One region of the Corallincola luteus genome, then DNA from elsewhere that is predicted to be linked to it. Evidence: riboswitches for the same ligand, from Rfam matches in the RefSeq annotation. Region 1 holds a riboswitch; the other holds the start of a gene.
What was found. A riboswitch is a leader RNA that binds a small molecule or an ion and turns the genes downstream of it on or off. The one in region 1 is predicted to bind thiamine pyrophosphate.
Positions count from the first base shown of each region.

Region 2: linked by a shared signal. The riboswitch ahead of thiC (phosphomethylpyrimidine synthase ThiC) and the one ahead of EZV61_RS10225 (TonB-dependent receptor) in region 1 are both predicted to bind thiamine pyrophosphate.

Region 1 covers NZ_SJXE01000004.1:143,878-148,301, reverse strand. The annotation lists gene EZV61_RS10225 (TonB-dependent receptor) at 1-2,030, opposite strand, end outside; TPP riboswitch at 2,077-2,179, opposite strand; gene EZV61_RS10220 (DUF4124 domain-containing protein) at 2,318-2,824, opposite strand; gene EZV61_RS10215 (translation initiation factor) at 2,829-3,230, opposite strand; gene EZV61_RS10210 (PGPGW domain-containing protein) at 3,314-3,541, opposite strand; gene EZV61_RS10205 (mechanosensitive ion channel family protein) at 3,709-4,424, shown strand, end outside.
Region 2 covers NZ_SJXE01000002.1:14,299-18,722, forward strand. The annotation lists gene EZV61_RS06630 (error-prone DNA polymerase) at 1-448, shown strand, start outside; gene EZV61_RS06635 (DUF4202 domain-containing protein) at 501-1,088, shown strand; gene EZV61_RS19415 (hypothetical protein) at 1,498-1,659, shown strand; TPP riboswitch at 1,741-1,856, shown strand; gene thiC (phosphomethylpyrimidine synthase ThiC) at 1,976-3,973, shown strand; gene thiE (thiamine phosphate synthase) at 3,970-4,424, shown strand, end outside.

The sequences.
Region 1 (4,424 bases):
TCTTCTTTTTCATAGCCTAAACGTGCGTTAAGCAACTCGTAGCTGTCAGCTTTCTGATCGTGATTATCTGAGTAGTAATAGCCATCAGAGCCGTTCAAGTTGATATTGGCAAACCAGCCTTCATCGTTACGCCACGTGGCTCCAATACTGAACTGATAATTGGGAGAATGTGCTAATTCCCGACCAGATAGATCGAGCTCAGAGCCATCTGCTTGGGTGACGACATAGTCGTCAAATTCAGTATCTAATAAGCCTAGACTTGAGTACAGGGTAAGATTATCCGTCGCTTGCCAAGACGTTTCTAACTCTAAGCCATAGCTATCGGAATTGGTTGCATTCGCGGTATATAGGAAGAAGCGCTGAGGGTTGTTCGGATCTTGAGTAGAGGCTTCCACTTGTTGATCGTCTCGATGCATATAAAACAGGGCAGCCTGCACTGATACTTGCTGCTCTGGCCAGTATCCCTTTATGCCGAATTCAAGATTATCCAGTGTTTCACTGTCGAACTCTCGGTTGTCACTGAAATCATCGGGTAAACCGGTGTTGAATCCTCCAGCCTTATATCCGCGCGCCAGTTTGCCGTAACTTTGCCAGCGTTCATTGATTAAGTAGTTGAGTGTGATGTGGCCGCCCCACATCGTTTCGTCTGGATCAAAGGAGTCACCACCATTGTCATCGTATGAAGCGTCGCGCTGTTCTACTCTAAGTCCTAATGACAAACTGGCTGCGGCATTGAGCTGTGTATCTAACTGACCAAATAGCGCAATGCTAGTTGCTTCGTAGTCACTCTGCAGGAACAGATCGGGGAAGCCGTTATAGTAGCTTTCCAGGTCATTATCTTCCTCTAAGTGTTGTATATACAACCCAGTCAACCAGTCGGTAGTGCCGCTAAAAAGCCTTGATTGTTCAGTAGATAACAAGCGAACTTCTTGAGTGTAAGTGTCACGAGTGGCCTGTTTGTCCCAAGTGTAGTCGTACTGACAGGGGATCTGGTCAGTGAAATCGCCATTGCCGTTTTCATCATAATAATCAGTACAGCTCAACGCAGACCAATATTCTGGATTTGCCCAGTCGCCATCATAGGCATGACGGTGATTGGTATGTGCAGCACTGGATATTGATACCAGATCAACAAATTCATTAAGCTCCCAGTTTAGCTTAAGGGAGCCGCCTGTTGTTTCCTGCTTATCCTTACCAGGTTGGTCGGTTAGGGTGGTAAAACCATTATTGTCTAATGTCCAAGCGTCATAGCCATTGTCAAAATTGGCGTAGAGCAGGGCTAAATCAACTTGCAATTCATCACTCGCAAACCAGCGAAACTTACTACGTAATGTTAGTTCGTCACGTTCGTTGCTATCGTCTGAACCGAGATAATCGTTATCTCTGAAGCCATTTTCGCTATGTTGCTGTATCGAAACGCGGTAGAGCAGATCACCGCTGTTATCAACTGGGCCAGAGGCAAAACCTGCATAACTGAATAGGTCTTCTTGGCCACCACTGATCTCTGCACCAAACTCTCTCGTGTCAGTCGGATCATTACTGGTCGTATAGATCATACCTGCTAGGGCATTAGCGCCAAAACGGGTGCCTTGGGGGCCACGCAACACTTCCACCTGCTCTATGTCATAAAGACTGGAGGTCATTCCCAAGCCAGAAAGATCAATGTCATCGACAACAAAACCAACTGAACTGTTGGGAGCGCCTTGATACTCCTCTTGTTCACCTACGCCTCGGATTTGAAAGTACTTTGGCCGCGAACTTCCACCTGCCCAACTTAAATTGGCAACGTTGTGTAAGAGGTCTTCAAAATGTTCGCCGCCCTCGTCTTGGATCAGGTTACTGTCTAGAACAGTAATGCTCGAAGCTGAGTGTTGTAGTGACTCGGAGCGGAAGCTGGAGGTAACTTTGATACGCTCTATATCTTCATCTGCTACCGTAGGTGCTGCGCTGAATACAGGCAGAGGGATACCCAAAGAGGTAATGATGGCGGCGGCAAGCTTAGTTTTACGGGGTAGAGTGGAAAAGAGCATATATGCATTTACCAGTTTTTGGGGAAGATCGGGGCTGGTATTTGTGCTCGATGAAAAGCGCCATTCCTACGCCGGTACCAGCCGGTTCAGGTTCAAAGGGTTCATCATTGATGTCTCAGTTCTGAACAAGAACACCCCTTGGCCGAGAGCAATTATAAATGAGTTTTAACTAAATAGTGGCAATAGTTTTACAACTGCTCATGTTAAGGCGGGCCATAACTGATGCAAATGATGAAATAGGGGAGCAATACCAGAAACGCCAGGAGTTGACGTTTCTGTTGAGTTTTCTACTCTGATTTTTCCAGCGCAGCGTTTCTTTGTTCCATTAGTCGCTTTGCTTCTTCTGCATCAGCCTTAATATTACCGAGACGCTCGGTGTATTCACTGAGAGAGACACCATCAGCAGCCGCCGGTGCTTCGGTGGGTTTATCTTCTTCCTGTAATGGCCCGTCAAGCCCAACAATTTTTGCCGGTTTAAGTTTTACTTGCTCGGTTTGAGCGCCCGCTTTATTGCCCGCTTCAGCATCTCCGTAATGCCAATTGCCTTGTTCGTCCTGCCACCGGTACACGTTAGGTGCGTCAGCTTCGACACCTAATTTCTCCTGCGCCTGTCGGCTTAGCATTTTAAACGATAACAAAATACGGTTTTTCCAGTATCGCCAAACGGTACTTTGATCTTGAGGAAAGATCGTTGCGGTGGTTAGCAATGGTTTGCCATCGGGGCCTTTAATAAAGAATGGACCAGCGCAGGCACAAACGATAAGCAGCACTAGAAGAGTAAGATATTTTTTCATTGTTTTAGCCACCGCTTAATTTGGCTTGGTAGCCAGCTTTAGTTAGTTCGTTAAGCAGTTGGTCGCGTTTGTCGCCTTGAAATTCAAGTTCGCCGTTTCGAACCACACCACCACAACCAAGTTGTTTCTTTAGGGTTTTACAAAGCTTTTGCAGGTCTGAATGAGTAAGAGCTAGCCCAGTCACAACTGAAACAGTTTTCCCTCCGCGGCCCTTCGTTGAGCGAGATATCCGAACACGACCGTCTCCAATTATCGCCGTCGTATCGACATGCTTTTGTGTTACCACGCGACCACCGTCGGTGCTATAAACAAGATCTTGTTGTGATTCATTGGTCGACACCGTGGACGGTGCTGCCTGACCGGTTAGTGCAGCGAGATCGGCAAATGAGGATAATTTCTTAGACATCTGTAGCGGGCAATCAGCTTAATGATTGTTACATTGTCACCAACCCTATGGCGTGGGTAAAGCAAATTTCCTCAATATTGATGTTAACGATAGAGTTTTTTCTGCATACGGCGTTTATCAATGCGTCGTGCGCCGTGATGTAGCTTTGCTTGCAGCAAGCGCAGTAAAGATTTAGGACGTTCATACACCAGGCTCAAACAGGCTAGCCCTATGATCATAAATAGTATTCCAGGTACTGGTGTAATGATTAGCGCTGCGCCCAATAATATTAATGTGACGCCAGTGATTGTGAGTAGTACCTTTTTCATCATGCTTCGCCTCTTCTAAACGCGCTTAATAACTAATATCTACTCTGAACCGCTGAGATGCCAGTTGTATTTGGTAACACCCTGTGAACATTCAACACGGTGATTACTTGAATTATAGGATTTTCATGCATACTAGTAGTTAGATCTATAACTTCTTCAGGAACTTAGATATGCAAAGGAAGCGTTGCTTCACCTCCTTTTTTCTCTGCAAGGTGTTTTCCATCTTGCTGGCCGTCGCTACATTCCCCGCGCTTGCAGATGATATTGACTCAGAAGTTAGGCGTATCGTTGATAATCATGAAACAAGCAAATTGCTTATTGATGAGTATGCTACGGCCAAAGGAGAGCAAAGGTTGCTTTTGCATCTGCGCGTGCAGTCTCTGCTCGATTATCAAACAGAAGTTTTACCTGGATTGCTAGAGGAGCTCGCTAATCCTGATGCGACGGTTAGCGATGAGACGCGGACCTTGATCACTAATACCTTGGTGGCTCAAGGGCAAATACTCAACCGATCCTTTCAGCAAAGGAATAGCGATCTAGAAGATAAACGGGCGGCATTTGATGGCTTGGACAGTAAGCAAGCTCTAAAAAATGAGTTAGCCATGGCTAATGTAGAGAGGGGGATTAACCGCTTGTTATCGTTACGCTTGGCACTATTGGGTTGGGAGTCCAAGCTTGGCGTTGATGTGACTGAACAGAGTGCGTTGTTGGTTGCAGATGTTACGTTGCGCGCGAATGAGCTTAGCTTACTGCTGAATTTCGCCAACACTAGAATTGGTGAGTTGGCGGCAGAGCTCCCCAAAGCCACTTCCTATGAAAAAGAAGATATCGAATACGCGTTACGCCGCTTGCGAATTAAACGAGAAATTTGCACCGAGAGTATTGA
Region 2 (4,424 bases), on a different contig from region 1:
TGATGGTGGTATTGAGTTGGCGGCGCCGACGGAGTCGGCAGCACTCTTCGCCGATTACGCTGCAATGGGCTTGTCGCTGGAGCGCCATCCTTTGGCCATGTTACGGCAACAAGGGGCTCTGTATCGTTGTCAGACGGCCGCAGAGCTCAGCACCATGCGCCATGGCGCGTTAGTTACCGTGGTGGGACTGGTGACGGGACGACAGCGCCCTGGTACCGCCTCGGGAGTGACCTTTATTACTCTGGAAGATGAAACCGGGAATGCCAATGTGGTGGTGTGGCAGGCAACGGCGCGGGCACAAAAACAGCCCTATTTGACTGCCCGATTGTTGGAGGTCAGGGGCGTGTTAGATCAGCAAGGGGAGGTAGTGCACCTGATTGCTGGTAAACTGACGGATCGGAGCGATGAGTTACACGCGCTGCGATTAAAGTCGCGGGATTTCTGCTAACTCTCTAATTCTGCTAATTTAAACCTGAGACAAAGATAACGAAGGATGACCCATGGACAATAATTCGGCTTTAGATCTGACTTTAGAGGCTATCGATCAGGTGAATAGCCAAGACCCCAATATGGAATTTTGTCATGAGGTCGAAGTGCCAAAAGAGCTGTTATATGGGCAACGGATGAGTGAGCGGTTGGCACAGTTTGCGCCGGGTGCCAGTGAGCATCTGCAGATCGCGGCCCGTGCGCAGCATATTAAGCGGTGGGCGATCCCACGCAGCGATTATCCGATGGATCGTCAGGGTTATCATCAGTGGCGTACCGATTTGGGCAAAATGCACGCAGACTTGGCTGCGGAATTAATGCGTGAGCAAGGCTACAGCGAAGACGATGCGGTACGTACCCAACAACTGCTGCGCAAAGAGAAAATTAAGCGTGATGCCGAATGCCAGACCTTAGAAGATGTTATCTGTCTGGTTTTTCTGGAGTATTACTTCGCTGACTTTGCAGCCAAGCATACGGAAGAGAAGATGTTAGGCATTATTCGTAAGACTTGGGCAAAGATGTCTGAGGCGGGTCATGCCGCAGCGTTGCAACTTGATTTACCTGAAGCCATGTTGGCACTGGTTAAGCGCGCGTTGAGCTAAATATGTAAATGAAATTGTTAACATTTCGTGTGATTTCAAAGTAAGAGAGCAAATTGTTGCTCTCTTTTTTTTGAGTAAATTTCCAACGGTTTGGACTATTGCTATTTTGTAGATGTGATCTGGGTCGCAAATTATCCCGTATTTGAGCGTGATGGCTTCGCTTTGTTGTCATAAAACTATTTTCAGTGCAGAAAAATCTTTGTAAAACCGCGTGTTATAAAAAAGTTACTTTTTTTCGCTAAAAAATTTAACAAAACGTAAACAATTGACTAAAATTGCATCATTAAATGACGAATAAATAGCTAATTGAGAATTTGTTGCGCTAGATCAGACCGTATTTTTTAGTGATTACTACTCTTAGCGCAGACCAATTTATAACCAATTTTAAATAACCCAGTTGGAGATTGTAATGGATAAAGCCATGACCGCAGCAGAAGTGGAAGCGCTGCGAAAACAACTGGCGACGGATCGCACTGTGATGGTGGATATTTTTGATCACCTAAAGCAACTCGTTCTGATCGCTGACGAAAGCAGCCCTCAGGCCACAAATGAAGAGAGTTACGCTGCCTGAAGTTCAGGGCTTTATCTCTTGCACTAGTTTTTAAAGGGTCGCACTTGTGCGGCCCTTTCTATTTCCCCTATACTCGTTGCCAATATCTTGTCGGAGTGCCGAGCTACCTTTGGGTAGATAGGCTGAGATCGCGAAAGCGGGATCCGTTGAACCTGATCAGGTTAATGCCTGCGAAGGGAAACAAGAGGGCGTGTCCCTGTTGTCTATCGCAAACAGCTGCGATACCTAGCAGAAGCCATAGCCCTTAATCCTACTGAACCACTCATCTATCGGTGCGCCGGCGTTAACTGTTACTACGGATTAACGTGAGGCCACAATGACACAAACCACGACTGTTTCAGAAAGCAATCCACGGCGCGACGCCCGTGCCGCCGCGCAAGCATTTTTTGCCAATTTGGCAGATCTCTCTTTTCCTAATTCGCATAAAGTTTTTGTGCAGGGTGAATTACCTGGCGTGAAAGTCGGGATGCGTGAAATTTCGTTGTCGCCAACCTTAGTTGGCGGCACAAAAGCGCAGCCTGAATTTGAAGATAACGCGCCGATCCGCGTTTATGATACCTCAGGTTACTACACAGAAGCTGATGCCAGCATCGACCTGCAACGCGGTTTACCGCGCTTGCGTCAACAATGGATTGAAGCGCGCAATGATACTGAAGCGCTCGCTGGTGCCAGCTCACTGTTTGCCCAGCAGCGTCTTGCCGACGAAGGCTTAGACCATATCCGTTTTGAGCATCTACCTAAGCCGAAAAGAGCTTTGGCGGGGCGTTGTGTCACCCAAATGCATTACGCCCGCGCAGGCGTGATCACCCCAGAGATGGAATACATTGCGCTGCGTGAAAATATGGGCCGGGCTGAAGTGGCAGCGGAGCTGGCTGTGCAACATCCGGGCGAGGCATTCGGCGCGAATTTACCAAAGCAGATAACAGCGGAATTTGTTCGTAACGAAGTGGCTGAAGGGCGGGCGATTATTCCAGCCAATATCAATCACCCAGAGTCGGAGCCGATGATTATTGGCCGTAATTTTTTGGTCAAGGTGAATGCCAATATCGGTAACTCGGCGGTGACCTCTTCGATTGAGGAAGAGGTAGAGAAGCTGGTGTGGTCAACCCGCTGGGGCGCCGACACTGTGATGGACCTGTCAACGGGTCGCTATATTCACGAAACCCGTGAGTGGATCATCCGTAATAGCCCGGTGCCGATTGGCACCGTACCTATCTATCAGGCATTGGAAAAAGTGAAAGGGGTGGCGGAAGATCTCACTTGGGATGTATTCCGTGACACCTTGATTGAGCAGTGTGAACAGGGCGTTGATTACTTCACCATTCATGCCGGCGTGTTGCTGGCCTATGTGCCGATGACGGCGAAACGGATGACAGGTATCGTTTCCCGTGGTGGTTCAATCATGGCGAAATGGTGCTTGTCTCACCATCAGGAAAACTTCCTCTATAGCCACTTCCGCGATATTTGCGAAATCTGTGCTGCCTATGACGTTTCCCTCAGCCTGGGTGATGGCTTGCGTCCCGGCTCGGTCGCGGATGCTAACGATCAGGCACAATTCAGTGAACTCTATACCTTGGGTGAGCTGACCAAAATCGCTTGGGAATATGATGTGCAGGTGATGATCGAAGGTCCTGGTCATGTGCCGATGCAGTTGATCAAGGAGAACATGGATAAGCAGCTCTCAGCCTGCCATGAAGCGCCTTTCTATACGCTGGGGCCGCTGACCACAGATATTGCGCCCGGCTATGATCACATCACATCAGGTATTGGTGCTGCGCAGATCGGTTGGTACGGCTGCGCTATGTTGTGTTACGTAACGCCAAAAGAGCACCTTGGCTTGCCAAATAAAGCCGACGTGAAAGAGGGGTTGATCACTTACAAGATCGCTGCGCATGCGGCCGATTTAGCCAAAGGCCATCCCGGTGCTCAAGTACGGGACAACGCGCTCTCCAAAGCACGTTTTGAGTTCCGCTGGGAAGATCAATTTAATCTCTCCCTTGACCCCGACACCGCCCGTGCTTATCACGATGAAACAATCCCCCAGCAGTCGGGCAAGCTGGCGCACTTCTGTTCCATGTGTGGGCCGAAATTCTGCTCGATGAAGATCTCTCAAGAGGTGCGTGAATTTGCCGCAAAGCAGGAGCAGATCAGCATTAAGCTGCTGGATGAAACTATTACGGTGGCAGTGGACAGTGTCGAAGGAGCCGAGCAAGGGATGGCGAAGATGTCTGAAACCTTCCGCCAGCAAGGCAGCGAACTCTATAAAGCGCCGACCGACGTTGCCGCTGCAGAAGGGGAGAAAGTCAGCGAATGATCACCCCTTATACCTGTGGTGGTGAGCTGGTTGCCGGTGGTGGAGAAGGCCAAGTCTCTGCCATCGTTTGGGCCATTGGTGGTTCGGATTGTAGTGCTGGAGCCGGTATTCAAGCGGATCTGCAGGCGATTAATGGCTTAGGTGCCCATGGTTGTACTGTGATCACCGCGGTGACGGCGCAGAACTCGGTGGCCGTTTCTCAGGTTAATCCAGTGTCTGATCTGGTACTGCAATCTCAGCTGGATGTGTTGCTTGCAGATTTGCCACCGCGGATCATCAAGATCGGCTTGTTGGCCACGGTGTCACAAGTGGTCATGGTCAGCCAATGGCTGCAGCAGTTAAAACAAACATCGGAGCAAACAGGGCATCGCGTACCGCTGGTGGTCTATGACCCCGTTGCGGTGGCGAGTAGCGGAGACAACTTAGTTGCTGAGTCCACCTTGACTGCGGT